4 regions of the Pseudarthrobacter sp. alpha12b genome follow, and region 3 is predicted to be linked to each of the others. Evidence: riboswitches for the same ligand, from Rfam matches in the RefSeq annotation. Region 3 holds a riboswitch; each other region holds the start of a gene.
What was found. Region 3 has a riboswitch for S-adenosylmethionine ahead of ACTAQI_RS02005 (bifunctional o-acetylhomoserine/o-acetylserine sulfhydrylase). Riboswitches for the same ligand answer to the same signal wherever they lie in the genome.

Region 1 (4,807 bases), 1.5 Mb from region 3:
GGAGGACATCGCCACCACCGCCAAGACCATGCCGGACTTCCCCCAACTGTGGGCCGGCATGCTGGCCCAGGAAGCGGGGTCCGCAGCCGGACCGGAAGGGCGCGGCAGTGGCGCGGAGCACTGATTCCTGGGACGAATCGGACGTTCGCATCCGCCCCAGCAAGAAGGGTTCCCGGCCGCGCACCAAGGACCGGCCCAGCCACGACGACGCCGTAACCGGACGGATCATCACTGTGGACCGCGGCCGGTATACGGCGGTGGTGGGCGAGGACTCGGACAACGAGCGTGTCGTCATCGCAGCGCGCGCCCGGGAACTCCGCCGCTCGCCCGTGGTTGCCGGCGATTTCGTGTCACTGGTGGGGGACGTGTCCGGCGCACCGGACACGCTGGCCCGGCTGGTGAAGATCCAGGACCGCCACACCCTCCTGCGACGCAGCGCCGACGACACGGACCCCATTGAGCGCGCGGTGGTGGCCAACGCGGACCAACTGGTAATCGTGGTGGCGGCGGCCAACCCAGAGCCCCGCACGGGATTCATCGACCGTGCGCTGGTGGCCGCCTACGACGCCGGGATCGAGCCCATCCTGCTGGTCACCAAGGCAGACGTCAAGGACCCCGCAGAGTTGCTGTCCAACTACACCCACCTGGACTTCCCGGTCATCATCAGCAAGACCGCGGACGCACAGGCCTCGGGGATCGACGCAAGGTCCGATGACGGTCTCTCGGCGCGGCTGGACAGCGCGGCCGTGGCGGCCCTCCGTGACCACCTCGACAGCAAGGTCACCGTGATGCTCGGGCACTCCGGTGTTGGAAAGTCCACTATGGTGAACGCGCTGACCGGAGCCGAGCGGGCCACCGGCGGAGTGAACGCCGTGACCGGACGCGGCCGCCACACGTCGTCGTCGGCCCTGGCCCTGCGGCTGGCGGACGCGCCGCCCGGCAGCTGGATCATCGATACCCCGGGTATCCGTTCCTTTGGGCTGGCACACGTGGACCCGGACCGGATCCTGCGCTCCTTCCCGGACCTCTCTCCCGGCATCGAAAACTGTGAACGGGGCTGCAAGCACACTGCAACGGCAGTGGACTGCGGCCTCGATGACTGGGTGGGAGGCGGACACGCAGGTCCCACCGGGCCGGCACGGCTGGCCTCCCTGCGGCGCCTGCTCGGTACCGACCCGCGGATGGAAGCGCAGGAAACCAAGGAGCTCGGGAGCATCAACTGACGCGTTCTCCCGGCAGAACCGTCCGCAGACGGTAGTTTGGAACCATGATCCAACCCGCTTCGAGCTACAACGATGACCTGCGCCTGGCCCATGTCCTGGCCGACTCCGTGGATGACCAGACCATGAGCCGCTTCAAGGCCCTGGACCTGCACGTTGAGACCAAGCCGGACCTGACGCCCGTCACCGACGCGGACAAGGCTGCCGAGGAAGCCATCCGCGGCCAGCTCTCCCGTTCCCGGCCCCGCGACGCCGTCCTGGGCGAGGAATTCGGCAGCACCGGCCATGGTTCGCGGCGCTGGATCATCGATCCCATCGACGGGACCAAGAACTTTGTCCGCGGCGTTCCGGTATGGGCCACGCTGATCGCTCTGGTCGATGAAGGCGAGCCGGTGGTAGGCGTGGTAAGCGCGCCGGCCCTCGGCAAGCGCTGGTGGGCGGCAAAGGGGATGGGCGCGTACATGGGCAGGTCCCTGGCAGCGGCCACCCGGCTCCGGGTCTCCAACGTCTCCAGCCTTTCCGATGCCTCCCTCTCCTACTCCAGCCTGGGCGGTTGGAAGGAACGCGGAAACCTTGACGAGTTCCTCGGGCTCACCGAAGACGTCTGGCGGACCCGGGCCTACGGGGATTTCTGGTCCTACTGCATGGTGGCCGAGGGCTCCGTGGACATTGCCTGCGAACCGGAGCTGAACCTCTACGACATGGCTGCCCTGGTGCCGATCGTTGTGGAGGCAGGCGGCCGCTTCACATCCCTTGAGGGCGAGGACGGACCGTTCGGCGGGAACGCGCTGGCCACCAACTCCATCCTGCACTCCGAAGTGCTGCACCGCCTCAACCCATACTTGGACGATTTGCTCTAACTGCCGCCGTCTTCCCGCTAAAACGAATATTGCGACGCCGGATACCTCCAGAAGGGGGTGTCCGGCGTCGTTTATTCGGCCCCACGTAACAAAGCCCTTAACAATCGCCGCGGCTTCAATCCTGGCCGCCCCATGTCCTACGCTTTTATGCAGGTCACGAGTGCCAGCGCAAAACCCCGGTTTGCTGGCCGGCAACCCTCCATTCGCGGCGGGGTGCCCCGGGTGACGACCAGGCCGGTCCGGAGTGGATGCGGCAAGCGCGGATTCCCCATGCCGGAGTCCTCTATTCAAGTGAGGTCTCTGTGACAACTGCCACCGTCTCCCCCCAGCCCGCCATCGCCGAAGCCGGCATCGACGACGGACGGCTTGCCGACGAACGCCGTGCCGTTGCCGGCCGCCCCCTTGCTGCCGTCACCGGCGCCGAAATCCAGGCGCCCCTGATTTCCGGCGGGCACGTGCGGTACGCCAACCTCGATTACGGCGCCTCCGCCCCGGCGCTGTCCGTGGTGTCCGCCTACCTGAATGAGATCCTGCCCTACTACGCGAGCGTCCACCGCGGAGCGGGCTATGCCTCCCAGATCAGCACCTCCGTATACGAGAATGCGCGCAGCATCGTCAGGGATTTCGTGGGCGGCCGCCCGGATGATTCGGTCATCTTCACCCGCAACACGACGGATTCGCTGAACCTGCTGGCGGGCTGCCTTCCGGTCACCGGGGGCCGCCCTGACGGTGACGTCCTCTACCTGGACATCGAGCACCACGCCAACCTGCTGCCATGGCAGGGCGTTCCGCACCGCAGCATCGTGGCCGCAGACACGGTCGCGGGCACCCTTGACGCCGTCCGTGCCGAACTGGAGCAGGGCGGGGTCAGCCTGCTGGCGGTGACCGGCGCTTCGAATGTCACCGGCGAGATCCTTCCCATCCGGGCCCTGGCCGCGATCGCCCACCAGCACGGCGCACGGATCGTGGTGGACGCAGCCCAGCTCGCGCCGCACCGCCGGGTGGACATCAGCGCGGACGACGTCGACTACCTCGCCTTTTCCGGCCACAAGCTGTACGCCCCGTTCGGCGCGGGCGTCCTGGTGGGACGGCCTGACTGGCTGGACGCCGGCGTCCCGCACCTCGCCGGTGGCGGCGCCGTCAAGGAAGCAAGGCTCGACGGCGTCAGCTGGGCCACGGGGCCGGCCCGCCATGAGGGGGGCTCGCCGAATGTCCTCGGCGCTGCCACCCTGGCCCGTGCGACCCAGGTGATCGCAGTACTCGACCAGGACCGGTGGCATGCCCACGAATCCGCCATCCGCTCCTTCCTGGTGGCGGGCCTGCAGGACATCGAAGGGGTCACCGTCCACCAGATCTTCAAGGACACCAACCCGGAAACTGACACCATCGGCGTGGTCAACTTTTCCGTGGAAGGCTACGACGCTGGACTGGTGGCAGCCTATCTCTCCGCAGAGCACGGGGTGGGCCTGCGCGACGGCCGCTTCTGCGCCCATCCCCTGCTGAAGCGCCTGGGCCTGCCGTCGGGCTCCCTCCGGGCAAGCTTCGGCGTGGGCTCACGGCTGGAGGACGCCGAACGCCTCCTCGCCGGCATCAGGGCCCTGCGCAGCAACGGACTCGGATGGGACTACGTGGTGGATGCGGGCCGCTGGGTGCCCGCCAACGATTTCCGCACCTACCCGCACTGGGCCCCCAACACCCCGGGAACCGCCGGCGCAGCCCCCTGCATCGACGACTAAGGCAGGGGCAGTTCCCCGGCCCGGCCGCGGCGCCCCCGGATTGCCGTCCTGCCAACTCCGGTGACCGCACATGCGGTATCTTCGAGGGGAGATCACCGGCAGGACAAGAAGGAGGCCACGCGTGGTTCGGGGTGGCCCCAGGCTTGATCACTTGCGGCGCAGGGAGCTCGGGCAGAGCTTCCAGGACGGCGGCCGGCACTACCAGCGTGTCCGGCCCGGCTATCCTCCGGAATCGGCCCGGTGGCTGGTGCCCGCAGGGGCCCATGACGCCTTGGACGTCGGCGCGGGTACCGGAAAGTTCACGGCGTTGCTGCTGGCCATGGGACTGGATGTCACCGCAATCGACCCCTCCGCGGACATGCTCGCCCAGCTGAAGGCGCACTGCCCCGCTGCCACGGCTGTGCCGGGGACTGCCGAGGCGACAGGCCTGCCTGACGCCGGATTCGACGTCGTCACCGTTGCCCAGGCGTGGCACTGGTGCGATCCCCGGGCGGCAAGCACGGAATTGGCGCGCGTCCTGCGCCCGCACGGAACGCTGGGCCTGGTCTGGAACCAGCTGGACACCTCCGTGCCCTGGGTGCACCGGCTCTCCCGGATCATGCATGCGGGCGACGTGTACCGGCCTGGCCACAAGCCCGTCGTCGGACCCGAATTCCACGGACTCGAAGGGCACGTCACCCGCTGGCAGGACAGGCTGACCACCGGGGACTTGATGGAGCTCACCAAGTCGCGCAGCTACTACCTGCGGGCCGGTGAGGCGACGCGGGCCAAAGTCCTGACCAACCTGGACTGGTACCTCCACGAACACCTGGCCTACGCCCCGGACCAGGAACTTGACCTCCCCTACCTCACCCTGGCGTGGCGCGCCGTCAAGGCATGACCGCTGCGGCGCGCGCTGCCGGCCCGGCCAAACCGGTAGGCTTGGACGGGTGAAGACCAGCGCGCCCTCCTCCTCGATCGAGGACTACGTCAAGGTCATCTATTCCTTCAC
Region 2 (4,807 bases), 1.9 Mb from region 3:
AGCGCCAGGCGGACGTCATAGTTGTTGGCAAGGTACGGATTGCCCCAGGACAGGAATGCCAGCGCGAACGCTGCCGCAGTGCAGGCGGCCACCACCCAGGTATGCGCCGACAGCCAGGCGACGATGCTGCGGCGGTGGTAACCGACAACCAGCCCGAGCACGAACAGCACCTGCCACACCAGCAAGGGGAACGAGTCCTCGAACTGCGACGGCAGGAGCCTGAACCTGGTCACGGCCCCCACTGCGTACACGGCGAGCGTTGCCAGCAACACCCAGACGGCCTTGCCGCGGTTGAGCGCCGCAAGGATCAGCGGGCTGACCAGCAACAGCACCACGTAAAGACCCATCACGTTGAACTGCCAGGGCCCAAACTGCAGCAGCACGATGGCCGGCAGCACCTGGGGCGGCACGGGGAACTGGAACAGCGATGACATGCCCGCATAGAGGTCGTAGGTCCGGCCGGCACCAGTATGCCCGGCGCCGCCGGTTCCCTGGTCTACGAACGTGGTCAGGGCCTCGGTGTGGAAGAACGGGAGCAGGGACAGAAGGAAAACGCCGATCAGCACGGCCAGTGAGGTGACGTAGAGCTTCCCGGCCCGGCGGGACGTGAGGTCCACAACCCGGCCGAAGTCCTCCTTGGCCTTGGGCCCGTACACCATGCCCACCACCAGGCCGGAGAACAGGACGAACAGTTCAGCGCCTGACACGAAGCCCACCGCCTCCTGGGTGAGCAGCTGGAACAGGGAGGCCATACCCAGGTGGTTGACCACGACGAAGACAATGGCCATCCCGCGGAGCAGGTCGACCCGCGAATCCCTGCTGGAGGGGTCCTGGTAACTCCAGGATGTGGCGGCGTTGATCCGGCGGGGAACCTGCCATAGGGCCACCAGGAGGATGGCCATGGCGGCAGCAACCGTCCAGGCTGCCGCACCGGAGAGGGTGTTGGCCCGGACATAGGTGCTTCCCGAGGCCACATCGGTGACAGGGCCGGTGACCAGCGGCGACGCCTTCAGCCTGTCCAGCGCAGCCTTGGCGATATCCGGACTTCCCGTGAGCAGCCAACTGATGCTGGCCACGCCGGTATCCCTGGTGCTGGTGCGCTCGTCCCACACAACGGCGGCCGTTCCCGCGAAACCCGGGGACGTGGCAGTTGCCACGACCTGGTCCCACCAGCCCGTCTTAATGTCCAGCTCGGACGCGCCACCGGATGCTGGGCTGTAGAACGCCGCAGTCTGGAGGAGGAACGGCTTCTTGCGGGCCTCGGCGTAGGTGCCGTAGAAGTTTTCGCTGCCGGAGGCCGTCAGCATCTCCTGGAGCTCGCCGGCTCCCGGGAGGGAGTTGACGGCGGCCCCGCCGGCAGTGTCGTCGTGATAGGCGGTCAGCCCCACCCAGTCCACGGCGTCGTCGCCGGGGTAGTACGGGGCATAGGCGCTGTCGCTTCCGTTCCAGGTCCCGTCCCCATTCGTATCCAGGAGGGAAAACCCATCGCTTCCCGGCTGCGGCGCATTCCGGTTCCGGTCGAAGGGGTAGTCCTTGCCCAGGTACGGCGCCCACACCATGGTGGCCCGGCCGCCGTCGTACTTTTTGAACGCTGCCGCCACGGCCTGGAAGGCCTGCCGGTAAGTGGCCGGCTGTTGGCCCCAGGGCACCCAGCTGGCGTTCATATCGGGGGCGAACCGGACCAGCAACTGCCCCTTGAACCCAGTGGTCAGGTCGCGCACCTGCGCTGCGAACGCTTCCGCTTCCTGGGCCCCGAGCTGGTCCAGGGGAACCGACGGCTTCACCGTCAGCAAGGCATGGGCGCCCTTCGCTGCAGTCTGCTGCAGGAACCCGTCAATGTCATTCCGCTCCGAATCGCGGTAGGGAATGGTGATGTCGTGGCCGAAGACCGCCGGGCTGGCGCCGAGCCGGTCACTGAAGCCCGCAGCGGTATCCTCCCCCCACTCGAGCACCGCCCCCAGCCAGGGCTTGCCCTTGTCCGGCGCAGCGTCCTCCGCATGAGCCGGCCCCGCCGGGGCCGCCAGAACCAGGAGGCCAACGAGGGCCGCTGCCAAAAAGGCGGCGACGGAACGCCGACGGCTCCTGCGGGTTACGGCGTGGTGCTGCGATGTGTGTGCCCGCATGCTGACAAGGACCCCCCGGTGCTCTTTGCTCTGGCGACGGGGCGGCGCCCCGGTATGAACTTTATCGGCCCGCGGCATCACCCGTGGCGTGTTGCCGGCAGCTCAATTACGGAACATGACGACGGCGGCGGTGCGGCTCGGCGCGGCAGATGTTACGTTTTTGGGGAGTAATGAGTACCGGTGCCAAGCCCTGACTTGCCGGTCGGCAACCCTCCCTTTCGCGGCGGGGTGCCTCAGGTGAATACTCGGCATATCGACCGATTCGAGCTGCAAGCGTGAAAGAAGGAGATCCGTCGTGTCCGACGCACCTGCCCCTGACGAAAAATTGTCCTACCGCCTGATCACCGGCCCGGACGACCGCGCATTCTGCGAGCGGATCTCCGCTGCCCTGGCGGAAGGATACGTGCTGCACGGCAGCCCGGCGGCCACCTTCAACGGCACCCGCGTCATTGTGGCGCAGGCAATTGTCCTCCCGGCTGCGATCGCCTCGGCGGACGCCGCTGTGGCCACCGCGGTGGACCAGCTGGACGCCGAATTTGAGGGCGAGTTCGACGGCGAGGGCCACGCATGAGCTACGCGGGAGACCTCACGCCCCAGGAAGCATGGGCAAAGCTGGAGCGGGGCGCCATCCTGGTGGACGTCCGCACCGAGGGCGAATGGGCCCACATCGGGATTCCGGATACGAAAGCCACGGACAACGATCCCCTGTTCATCCAGTGGACCTTCCCGGGCGGCATCCCCAACCCGGACTTCATCAAGGACCTGTCGCAGCAGGCACCGGAGGACCCCGGCGCGGAAGTGGTATTCCTCTGCCGCTCCGGCAAGCGTTCCATCGCCGCGGCAACTGCAGCCACCCAGGCCGGATTCACCGCCTACAGCGTCCTGGAGGGCTTCGAAGGCGACCCCGACCGCTATGGCGAGCGGACCGTGAATGGCTGGAAGAACCGCGGCCTCCCCACCAACCTCGGAAAGAACTAAGTGACCTTCAACCCAGACGCCCAAGGCTGGAACCCCGACACCCAGGCCGTCCGCGGCGGCCTGGACCGCACCAACTTCCAGGAAACGTCCGAGGCCATCTTCCTGAACTCCGGCTTCGTCTACGAATCCGCCGCGGCAGCCGAACGCGCCTTCACCGGCGAGGACGAGCGCTTCGTCTACTCCCGTTACGGCAACCCGTCCGTGGCCACCTTCCAGGAGCGGCTCAGGCTGCTGGAAGGCACCGAAGCGTGCTTTGCGACGGCGTCGGGCATGTCCGCGGTGTTCACCGCGCTGGGTGCCCTGCTGGCTGCCGGCGACCGCGTGGTGGCTGCCCGCTCGCTGTTCGGTTCGTGCTTTGTAATCCTGAACGAAATCCTGCCCCGGTGGGGTGTGGAGACGGTCTTCGTGGACGGCCCCGACCTGGACCAATGGCGCGAAGCCCTCTCCAAGCCCACCACCGCCGTCTTCTTCGAGTCGCCGTCCAACCCCATGCAGGAGATCGTGGACATCGCCGCGGTCAGCGAACTGGCGCATGCGGCCGGGGCCACCGTGGTGGCGGACAACGTCTTTGCCACTCCCCTGCTGCAGCGCTGCGGCGACCTGGGCGCTGACGTCATCGTCTACTCCGGCACTAAGCACATCGATGGCCAGGGCCGGGTGATGGGCGGCGCCATCCTGGGCACCAAGGAGTTCATCGACGGCCCGGTGAAGCAGCTGATGCGCCACACCGGCCCTGCACTTTCCGCTTTCAACGCCTGGGTCCTCACCAAGGGCCTGGAAACCATGGGCCTGCGCGTCAACCACTCGTCTGCCACCGCCCTGCGGCTCGCCGAATGGCTGGAGGAACAGCCGGCCGTGAGTTGGGTGAAGTATCCGTTGCTGAAGTCGCATCCGCAGTACGCGCTGGCGGCGAAGCAGATGAGTGCCGGCGGCACGGTCCTTACCTTCGAGCTCGCTTCTTCCGGCGGGCGCTCCGGCAAGGAAGCGGCTTTCGCGCTGCTCGACGGGCTGCGGATCATCGATATCTCCAACAACCTTGGTGATGCAAAGTCCCTGATCACCCACCCCGCCACCACCACGCACCGCGCCATGGGGCCGGAAGGGCGTGCCGCCATCGGCCTGAGTGACGGCGTGGTCCGGCTCTCCGTGGGACTCGAGGACCCCGATGACCTTATCCGCGACCTGGAACAGGCACTGAAGCAGATCTAGCGGCCGACGCACACAGTCAACTCTGGCGGACCCGCAGCAGCTCCGGGGTGGCCTCCACGTCCGAAAGGTCCAGGCCGCCGCGCATCGTCACGTACACGGCCTGGCGGACCACCGCACCGAACCCCATGTCCTCAGGTGGTGGTCCCGCCAATGCCTTGTCGCGGGCACGGCGCTGTTCAGCGGCCCCTGGTCCCCTGGCGATGATGTCCTCCACTCCCTGCCGGGCCAGCGCCAGCTCGCCTTGTTCGGCGAGGACGGGGGCCAGGTAATCCACCAGGGAACGGACCACGTCCGCAGCTGGTGCAGGCCGGAAGTTGCCAAAGTCCAGGAGTTCGCCGCTGAGTCCCGCGCTGCTGGCCTGCCAGGACGCCATCCGCAGAAGCACCGTGGGCACGGGGGCAGGATCCACACCGGCACGCCACTCGCGGCTGGCTGATTCCACCAGCGCGCGGACCAGCACGGCAATGAGGGCGGCGTCCTCGGCCCGAAGGCATACG
Region 3 (4,807 bases):
CGGAGCTTTCCGTACTCATGCGAACTCCTTCGGCATCGTCGTCGACACCACGGGGACCAGTCGATGGCAGACGGGTGTGATGCACACCACGAAAGCCGGATTCGATTGAGTATGGTCTGCTGGCGGTGCAACCTCAACGCCGATTAGTGCAGAACGCATCTGCAGGAATGCACATGCAGCTGTTTCTTCCTGCGCTGGACGTGGCTCGACGCCCCGGGGCGTGCCCCGCTAGGCCAGGAAGGTGCTGCGCAATTGGCCGCCCAGCTGCCCAATCTCCGTCAGGAACCCGTCATGGCCGATTGGCGCCTGGATGAGGTGGACATCCACGTCGCCGGGCAGCGCTTGGGCCAGCTCATGGGACTGCGACGGGAAGTACAGCCGGTCGGAGTCGACGGCGGCCACAAAGAACCGTGCCGTGGACTTGGCCAATGCTTCGGCAAGGGAGCCCCGTCCCCGGCAGACATCGTGGCTCATCAGCGCCTCGGTCAGGGCGATATAGCTGTTGGCGTCGAAGCGCTTCACGAGCTTGTTGCCCTGATGGTCCAGGTAGCTTTCCACCTGGTAGCGGCCCCGGGAGGCAAGAACTTCCCCCTGAAGGGGCGACTCGGGCGCCTGCGGTGAGCGGCCGAAGCGGCCTTCCAGTTCCGCGGCGGACCGGTAGGTGATGTGGGCGATGCGCCGGGCGAGCGCGAGCCCCTCTTCCGGGCTTGGACCGCCGTAGTAGTCGCCGCCGTTGAAGTTCGGGTCCTGCCGGATGGCCAATGTCTGGGCCTGCGCGAAGGCAATCTGTTCGGCCGTGCTGGCGGCCCCCACCGAGATCACGGCGCAGCGCTGCACCCTCTCGGGGTACATCACGGCCCATTCCAGGGCCCGGGCGCCGCCCATGGATCCCCCAAGGACTGCGAACCAGCTCTTGATGCCCAGCTGGTCTGCCAGCCGGGCCTCCGCAGCGGTGCTGTCGCGCAGCGTGACCAGGGGGAACCTCGAGCCCCACGGCGCTCCATCCGGGGCCGGTGAGGAGGGGCCGGTGGACCCATAGCAGCCGCCCACGATATTGACGGACACCACGAAGAAACGGTTTGTATCCACGGGGGCGCCGGGGCCGGCCAGCTGCTCCCACCAGCCTTCTTCGTCGGTGTCGCCGCGGGTCACGTGGGTGCTGCCGGTCAGTGCGTGCTCGACCAGGATGGCGTTGCTGGCGTCCGCGTTGAGCGTCCCCCAGGTTTCGTAGGCCAGGGTGACGTCCGGCAGGTAGCCGCCGGCTTCAAGTTCCAGTCCCCCGATGGAGGCGTAGCGGACGATTCCGTGTTCAGGGATGGTGGTTCGGGCGACGGTAACCGTCATGGCAAGACCTCTTCTACGCGCTTGCCTGCCGTCATTTGACCGGCAGGCCAGGTCTTCACCCGGGGCACCCCACCGCGGATGGAGGGTTGCCGGCCAGCAAGCCGGGGCTGTCACTGGCACTCATGACCTGGTTCGAGTGTACGAAACACCCCCCACTCCAGGCCAAGAGTATGACCGGTTGTGACTTTCCCGGCTTGCCTGCGGCACGTGCTGCAGCCCCGGCTCTGACGTCAGGCTTCAGCGCCCTTGGCTGCGCGGAAGCCTGCTTCCAGGTCGGCCAGGATGTCATCGATATGCTCCAGGCCCACGGACAGCCGGACCAGTCCCGGATGCACCCCGGCGACGACCTGCTGCTCCGGCGAGAGCTGGCTGTGCGTGGTCGACGCCGGGTGGATGACCAACGAGCGGACGTCACCGATGTTGGCCACATGGGAGTGCAGCTCCAGGGCGTCGACGAAGCGCTTGCCCGCTTCAGCCCCGCCGGCAAGGTTGAAGGCGACGACGGCGCCTGTCCCCTTGGGCCCGTACTTGCGGCCACGCCCGTACCAGGGGCTGGACGGCAGCCCGGCGTAGGCGACGGATTCGACGTCGTCCCTTGCCTCCAGCCAGCGCGCCACCTCCGTGGCGTTCGCCACGTGCCGCTCCACCCGCAGGCTCAACGTCTCCAGGCCCTGGGAAATCAGGAAGGCGTTAAAGGGCGACACCGCCGAGCCCAGGTCGCGGAGCAGCTGCACGCGGGCCTTGAGGATGTAGGACAGGTTGGCCCCGAGAGCGCCACCCTCCCCCAGGTCGCGGGCGTAGACCAGGCCGTTGTAGGTGGGGTCCGGGGTGTTGAAGCCGGGGAACCGCGCGGGGTCCTTGCTGAAATCGAACTTGCCGGAATCGACAATGACGCCGGCGATGGCCGTGCCGTGGCCGCCCAGGTATTTGGTGGCTGAGTGGATCACGATGTCCGCTCCCCACTCCAAGGGGCGGATCAGGTAGGGGGTGGACAGGGTGTTGTCCACGATCAGCGGCACTCCGGCCTGATGGGCCACCTGCGAGATGCCTTCGATGTCCAGGACATCCTGGCGCGGGTTGGAAACGACTTCACCGAAGAAGAGCTTGGTGTTGGGCTGGACGGCATCGCGCCACTGGTCCAGGTTGTCCGGGTCTGCCACGAAGGTGACCGAGATACCGAACTTCTTCAGGGTGTGGGCAAACAGGTTGTAGGTGCCGCCGTAGAGGCTGGGGCTGGCCACGATATGGTCGCCCGCCTCCGCAATGTTCAGGACCGCGAAGGTCTCGGCGGCCTGCCCGGAGCTGAGCAGCAACGCGGCCAGGCCTCCTTCGAGGCTGGCAATCCGCTGTTCGACGGCATCCTGTGTGGGGTTGCCGATGCGGGTGTAGATGGGCGCAAGTTCGGCCAGGGCGAAGCGGTTGGCGGCGCTTTCGGCACTCGGGAACACAAATGACGTGGTCTGGTAGATGGGCAGGGCACGCGCCCCTGTGGCACTGTCCACCGCCTGGCCGGCATGGATCTGGCGGGTTTCGAAGGACCATCCGTGGGACATCCAAATCTCCTTTGACATGGGCCCGGCATGCTCGGAGCCTTACGGGCCGCGCTTGCTCCCGGCTGTTGCCGGAGAGCCAGGTCTTCACCCGGGGCACCCCACCGCGGATGGAGGGTTGCCGGCCAGCGAGCCGGGGCTTGGCGCTGGCACTCATGACCTGCGCCCAGTCTAGGAAGCCGGTGGTTGCCGTGAACAGGATTGTGACGAACAAGGTCTTCCTGCGGCTCCGCGCGCGCTGGGACCAGGGCAGCCGGCAGTCAAAATGCTAGTAAGGCTAGCCTTAGCTGAGAGCCCGATCACAAAGTGCCAAGATGTTCGCATGCGCATGGATCACGTCTCTTACGCCTGTGAACACGATGGCCTCGCGGCCACTACCGACCGTATTGCAACTGCCCTCGGCGTTGAGGCAGTGAAGGGTGGCGTACACCCCCGGTTCGGAACCCGGAATATGATCATCCCGCTCGCCGGTCATAAGTACCTGGAAGTCGTTGAGGTCCTGGACCACCCGGCATCCGACAAGGCACCGTTCGGTCAGGCAGTGCGTGCCCGTTCCGCTGCCGGTGGCGGATGGATGGGCTGGTGCGTCGAAGTGGACGACCTCGCCCCCTTCGAGGAACGCCTGGGCCGCGCCGCCGTGAACGGCAACCGCAAGTTCCCGGACGGCCGTGAGCTGGTCTGGAAGCAGATTGGCATCCTGGGCCTCATCGCCGATCCCCAGGTGCCGTACATGCTCAAGTGGGAGGGGGACCCGTCGCTCCACCCGTCCAACGCGTACGAGAGCAACCTCAAGATGAGCTGCCTGACCATCGCCGGCTCCGCCTCGCGGGTGACCGAGTGGCTGGGTGAGCCGGTGGAGAAGCCGCTTGAGGACGTTGCAGTGGAGTGGGTCGCACCGCACGGCACACCGGGCATCCTGTCGGTCACCTTCGAGACCGCCAACGGAGCCGTCACTCTCTGACGCTCCAATCCCTCTTTCCCGGCACTCGCGGGAGGTGGGTTTGCCGGGCCAATGCCCGGATCTGCTTCGGCCGCCATCAGGTGGTGACAACGGCGTCACTACCCGATGGCGGCCGAATCCATTTAACTGGTTACTGCCCGCGGCCGGGACGCCTGCGGACCTTGATTGTCGGACCCCTGTTGGATGATGTTTCCATGGGAATCAGCAGCGGTGGCGGGATGGCTATGGAGGGCATTCATGCCTCTGTTGCTGCCCTTGATGCGCTGGACCGTGAGGATGCCTTCCTGGGCGCCGGGGCAGGTGTTGGTCATGATGTTGACGTGTTGCAGCGGCGGTACGAGCTGCGCTTGGATCGTTTGGAAGTCTCGTCCCGTTTGAGGGCACAGCTCGCGGCCGTGGAAGCCCGGGACGCGGTGGAGTGCGTTGTTTTCCAGCAGGCCATGCTGGCCCCGGACGCACCGGTGCATGAACGCATGTATGCGGAGATGTCAGCGGTGGAGGAGATCGCGGGGGTCCTGACCATCAGTTCAGGTGCTGCCGGGGCGTTCGTGGAGCAGTCCCGCCAGGTGTGTTCCCTGCCGCCGGTGATGGACGCACTGGTAGCCGGGACCATTTCCTGGCAGCACGCCCGAATTGTTGCCGACGAAACTGAGGGGCTCACCCCAGCCGGTGCCGCCGCCCTGGTGGTGCACTTCTTCGACCCCGGTGCGCCCGACCCCGCCCGCGGCGCAGCCCCCGGCGAACTCATCCCCTCCCGGTTCCGCGCCAAGGTCCGCGCCTGGCGGGAACGCCACCACCCCGAGACCCTTGAGAAGCGCCATGCCAAAGGCGTCGCCGACCGGCGGATGGAATACACCCCTGACCGCGACGGCATGGCCTGGATCTCCCTCTACCTCCCCGGCGACACCGCCTGCGCCATCTGGAACCGCAGCACCGCCACCGCCCGCGGCCT
Region 4 (4,807 bases), 970 kb from region 3:
GTCTCCTACGGCGTGATCAAGATGAACATCGACACCGACACCCAGTACGCCTACACGCGTCCGGTGGCGGACCACATGTTCAAGAACTACGACGGCGTCCTGAAGGTGGACGGCGAAGTGGGCAACAAGAAGACCTACGACCCCCGCGTCTGGGGCGCCTCCGCCGAAGCCGGCCTCGCAGCCCGCGTGGTGGAAGCCACCAAGCAGCTCGGTTCGGCCGGAAAGACCTTCTAGATGTCGGACGAGTTCCGCAGGAACCTGATGGGTCCGGAGCCCACGCTCCTGCCTGCCGAAACCGAGGTGTACGGGCAGCTGGAGGCCGGCCACGAGGCCCTGGACCTGGTGGAAAAGCACCCCACGTCCTCGCTGCTCTGGGCCATCCTGGCCGAGGAAGCGTGGATCGAGGGCCGCACCATCGACTCCTACGCCTACGCCCGCGTGGGCTACCACCGCGGACTGGACTCGCTGCGCCGCAACGGCTGGCGCGGCGTGGGCCCGATCCCGTGGGAGCACGAGCCAAACCGCGGGTTCCTGCGGGCCCTCTACTCCCTGGGCAGGGCCTCGTCAGCCATCGGCGAGGCCGACGAGCCGGAGCGGATCGAGAAGTTCCTCAACGATTCCGATCCCACGGCGAAGGCAGCCATCGAGGCCAAATAGGGTCCCCACCGCCTCCCTACGACGACGGCGGGTGGTCACCTTTCCTGAAAGGTGGCCACCCGCCGTCGGGCGTTAAAGTCCTTGCTTAAGCTTTGGCGATACCCGTGCGCGCCATGGCATCGGCGTACGCCGCGCGCATGTCCTCCAGGTATTCCTCCTGGCGCGCCGGGGAACCGGCGAAAGCGCGGCCGCTCAGGGAGCGGACCTTGTAGGTCTTCAGGCCGCGGCGCCACAGGAGGGGCACTTCGGTCTTCAGCAGGAGGTTGGCCAGGCGGTTGGCTTCAGTGCCGTGCGCCACGATCACCGAGGCGCGGGGGACCAGGGCCAGGAACTTCAGCAGGGGCTTCAGGCCTGACTGGATCTGGTCCGGAGTGAACTTGCCGTTGACTTCGCCTGGAACGTGCCAGGGGTGGACGTTCCACGGCATGACGAACTCGGGGCGCAGGCCCAGCTTCCACTGGATCCCCAGCATGCGGGTAGCGGCATCCTGGTCTCCAGCCGTGATGAACCCGGACGGATCCATCTCACCGATGTTGGAGTACAGGCTGATGATGCGGGTTTCCTCCACATCGTGCATGGGGTCCACGTAGGGCACCACGGTTCCGGGCTTGGCCTCCTGCAGGGAATCGCACAGTTCGTTGACGGCGGCAACGCTGGGTTCGTAGCGGCGGCTCATGAGCTGTTCGTGGAATGTTTCGGGTGCCAGGGCTGTCATGAAGTGCTGGTTCTCCTGCGGGGATTGATATTGCTTCCACCGGTGAAAACGGGCGCACGGCGGCGCGGATCATCAACGGCGGTTAGTTGGGGTGGGCCGATTCCTGGTCGGCCTTTGCCAGTTTACCAAGCCCGAGGAAACGAAACGCCGGCCGTCCCTTCCGGTGATGGAAGGCACAGCCGGCGCAGCGGTAGGGAAGCAGGCTTACCAGAGGCGCGCTGTGGCGCGGCGGGCGCCCTCGCCCAGGGCCTCCAGTTTGGCGAACGCGATCTGGGGGTGGACGCGCCCGCCCAGGCCGCAGTCGGTGGAGGCGATGACGTTGTCGCGGCCCACGACCTCGGCAAAGCGGACAATTCGGTCTGCCACCAGGTCAGGGTGCTCCACCACGTTGGTGGCATGCGACACGACGCCCGGAATGATCACCTTGCCCTCGGGGAGCTTGGTGTCTTCCCATACCCGCCATTCGTGTTCGTGGCGGACGTTGGCCGCCTCGAAGGAGTACGCGCCCGCGTTGACCTGCAGTACCGAGCCGATGATGTCGGCGAAGGGGATGTCCGTGGTGTGCGGGCCGTGCCAGGAACCCCAGCAGACGTGCAGCCGGATCTGTTCCTGCGGCAGGTCCCGCAGCGCCCAGTTGGTGGCCTCGACGCGCAGCTGGATGAACTTCAGGTAGTCCTCCAGGGACGGTTCGGGATTGATCTGGTCCCAGCTTTCGGCCAGGGACGGATCGTCGAGCTGCACGGTGAGGCCGGCGTCGATGATCGCCTTGTACTCTTCCCGCATGGCATCGGCGCAGGCGTAGACCAGTTCCTCATCCGATGTGTAATACTCGTTGGCCACGCGGGCGCACGATCCGGGGGAGAGGGACGCTATGAAGCCGTCCGAGAGCCCTGCGGCGGCGAGGCCGGTTTTCAGGTTCCTGATGTCCGATGCCACCAGGTCCTGGCCCGTATAGGTCAGGGGCCCGGCGATCTTGGGCTGGGTGACGCTCTTGCGGTGGGCCAGGATGCCCGAGGAGGGATCGTTGTAGGCCTCGTTGAACGCCTGCCTGTCCCGCCGGTCGGGGAAGGAGGTCAGGACTACGTTGCCGGGGGACGAGCGGCGCACCTGCGCATCGGCCCAGCGGTCCACATTGGTTGGCTCCAGGCCACCCAGCCGCGCGAAGGAGTAGTTCCACCAGGCGCCGTAATCCACGGAGCTGGACATCGTGTGCCCGTATTCGCCGTCGTTGGGGATGTCGATGCCGAGGTCCTTCTGGCGCTGGACCACCTCCACCACGGAGGACTCAAGGAGTTCCAAAAATTCCGGGGTGACGCCGTCAGTTTCCTTGGCAGCGTTGGCTGCGATGAGGTCGGGGGTGCGGGGCAACGATCCCGCGTGGGTGACGCGGATATGGTCGGTGTTCAGGGACATGCTGGAATCTTCCTTTCCATCGGTCCTGGCAGTAGCACCTTCGGCCGGCAGGAATCCTGCTGGACCGTGGTTGCTGCGGCGTCATCGAGCCAGGTCTCTCGGCCGCTCCGGATGGTTCACTCTCACATAAATCGACATTCCCGCCTTCGGGCAAGTCTGCGCCGCTTTATGTCGCGGCGGCCGCCTCATGATGGCTTCTAAGCCCCGGGCATACTTACAGCATTTGTTCAGGTTATTGACAGGTTTCGTTAAGCTTGGTTGGCTGAGGTCACATGCTGCCGCCGCGACGGAGCTGGCTGGTGGCACCCAATGCACTCGAAAGAGGTAACGCACTGTGATGAAATCCCTGGCAACTTTCAGGACCATTGCCGCCACCGGCGCACTGGCGCTCGCCGTCGTGGCGGGACCGGCCCCCCTGGCACACGCGGTGGGCGAAGGTCCCAACTACGACGGCAACGGCCAGATCACCACGTCAAAGCTCGCCACCTACGAGCAGATGGTCTCCTTCCTGAAGGACCAGGACGCCCGCCAGCCGGCCATGGAGCTGGAGGTCATCGGGTAGACCGTAAAGGGCCGCGACATCCACTTGGTGAAGTACATCTCGGACCCGGCCAAGCCCACCATCCTGTACCTGACCCAGCAGCACGGCAATGAACAGCTCACCACCGAGGGCGCCATGGAGTTCATTAAGCACCTCGGGACGGGCAAATCGGCGGGCATCCTGGACGGTGTGAACATCCTGGTGGTTCCCATGCTCAACGCGGACGGTGCCATGGGCGACGTGAACTTTTCCCTGGATAACTATCTCGCCAAGGGGGACCGCCACCTCACCCGCTACAACGCCGAGGGCGTGGACCTGAACCGCGACCACGTTGCCAAGATCCAGCCGGAGACCCAGGCGCTGCACAACAACGTCATGCGCAAGTACCGGATCGACTACATGATCGACCTGCACCACCAGGGCACGCGGGCCGAGTGTGACGGCAAGCTGGTGTCCGGTTCCATCCTGTACCCCACCACACCCAACGCCGACCCCGCCGTGGTCGAAAAGTCCAAGCAGCTCGGAGCTGTGGTCTTCAACAATGTCGACTCCACCGGATGGGGCCACCTGGGCAAGTACCAGGGCGGCAGCGCCGAGACCATCAGCCGCAACGGCATCTCCGTGGAGTACGGCATCGCCACCCTGCTCTTCGAGATGCGCGGCATGTCGGACCACTATCTGGACGGCTATGCGCTGGGGCAGCGCAGCAACGGCTACCTGATCAAGCAGACAGTCACCACGCTGACCTCCACGGCCGCAGCCATTGCGGATGGGTCCATTGCCGACGCCGACACCTCCTTCTGGAACACCCTCGCCGAACAGACGTCCCGGCCCGCCGGGGAGGCCGAGGACGAGTAACCGGCCCGGCGCCGCCGCGGTCCTTTTGCAGGAAGGGCCGTGGCGGGCCACAACAGTGGACAAAGTGCCCTATCGGCTAAACTTGGGTGGTAAGAGCCCCGGAACTCTTGCTTCGCTGCGCCGTGCTGCGGCTGGCGAAGGCCGGTATGTTCGGGGCATTCTCATGAACGGCGCTGCACGGGCCTGCCACCTGGTGGCCGGACGCGGGCAGCCCGAACGAATGGGGGAGGATCCCATGCCAGCAATTGTGATCGTAGGAGCCCAGTGGGGCGACGAAGGAAAAGGCAAGGCCACCGACCTGTTGGGCGGCCGTGTTGACTACGTCGTCAAGCCCAACGGCGGCAACAACGCCGGGCACACCGTCGTCGTAGGCGGTGAAAAGTACGAACTCAAACTGCTGCCGGCAGGCATTCTCAGCCCCAACGCTGTTCCCATCATCGGCAATGGCTGCGTGGTGAACCTCGAGGCCCTCTTCCAGGAAATCGACGGGCTCCAGGCCCGCGGCGCCGACACCTCGAAACTGCGGGTCTCCGCCAACGCCCACCTGGTGGCCCCGTACCACCAGGTACTGGACAAGGTAACCGAACGCTTCCTGGGCAGCCGCGCCATCGGCACCACCGGCC

Region 1: it holds a riboswitch for S-adenosylmethionine, as region 3 does, so the genes downstream of both, ACTAQI_RS08755 (aminotransferase class V-fold PLP-dependent enzyme) here and ACTAQI_RS02005 (bifunctional o-acetylhomoserine/o-acetylserine sulfhydrylase) in region 3, are expected to answer to the same signal.
Region 2: it holds a riboswitch for S-adenosylmethionine, as region 3 does, so the genes downstream of both, ACTAQI_RS14930 (DUF1737 domain-containing protein) here and ACTAQI_RS02005 (bifunctional o-acetylhomoserine/o-acetylserine sulfhydrylase) in region 3, are expected to answer to the same signal.
Region 4: it holds a riboswitch for S-adenosylmethionine, as region 3 does, so the genes downstream of both, ACTAQI_RS19400 (cobalamin-independent methionine synthase II family protein) here and ACTAQI_RS02005 (bifunctional o-acetylhomoserine/o-acetylserine sulfhydrylase) in region 3, are expected to answer to the same signal.

What each region holds. Positions count from the first base shown of each region.
Region 1 covers NZ_CP196746.1:1,917,840-1,922,646, forward strand. Annotated here, with positions in the region: gene aroA (3-phosphoshikimate 1-carboxyvinyltransferase) at 1-124, shown strand, start outside; gene rsgA (ribosome small subunit-dependent GTPase A) at 108-1,223, shown strand; gene hisN (histidinol-phosphatase) at 1,268-2,080, shown strand; SAM riboswitch class IV at 2,233-2,346, shown strand; gene ACTAQI_RS08755 (aminotransferase class V-fold PLP-dependent enzyme) at 2,383-3,816, shown strand; gene ACTAQI_RS08760 (class I SAM-dependent methyltransferase) at 3,938-4,696, shown strand; gene ACTAQI_RS08765 (metal-dependent transcriptional regulator) at 4,746-4,807, shown strand, end outside.
Region 2 covers NZ_CP196746.1:3,222,067-3,226,873, forward strand. Annotated here, with positions in the region: gene opgC (OpgC domain-containing protein) at 1-2,123, opposite strand, end outside; SAM riboswitch class IV at 2,290-2,405, shown strand; gene ACTAQI_RS14930 (DUF1737 domain-containing protein) at 2,419-2,694, shown strand; gene ACTAQI_RS14935 (rhodanese-like domain-containing protein) at 2,691-3,101, shown strand; gene ACTAQI_RS14940 (O-succinylhomoserine sulfhydrylase) at 3,102-4,310, shown strand; gene ACTAQI_RS14945 (glutamate--cysteine ligase 2) at 4,327-4,807, opposite strand, start outside.
Region 3 covers NZ_CP196746.1:465,161-469,967, reverse strand. Annotated here, with positions in the region: gene ACTAQI_RS02015 (MFS transporter) at 1-19, opposite strand, end outside; gene metX (homoserine O-acetyltransferase MetX) at 229-1,344, opposite strand; SAM riboswitch class IV at 1,357-1,472, opposite strand; gene ACTAQI_RS02005 (bifunctional o-acetylhomoserine/o-acetylserine sulfhydrylase) at 1,575-2,897, opposite strand; SAM riboswitch class IV at 2,941-3,055, opposite strand; gene ACTAQI_RS02000 (VOC family protein) at 3,217-3,855, shown strand; gene ACTAQI_RS01995 (DUF222 domain-containing protein) at 4,050-4,807, shown strand, end outside.
Region 4 covers NZ_CP196746.1:4,183,808-4,188,614, forward strand. Annotated here, with positions in the region: gene fbaA (class II fructose-bisphosphate aldolase) at 1-234, shown strand, start outside; gene ACTAQI_RS19390 (DUF3151 domain-containing protein) at 235-657, shown strand; gene ACTAQI_RS19395 (uracil-DNA glycosylase) at 743-1,372, opposite strand; gene ACTAQI_RS19400 (cobalamin-independent methionine synthase II family protein) at 1,577-2,785, opposite strand; SAM riboswitch class I at 2,799-2,903, opposite strand; partial or broken gene ACTAQI_RS19405 (M14 family zinc carboxypeptidase) at 3,095-4,184, shown strand; gene ACTAQI_RS19410 (adenylosuccinate synthase) at 4,420-4,807, shown strand, end outside.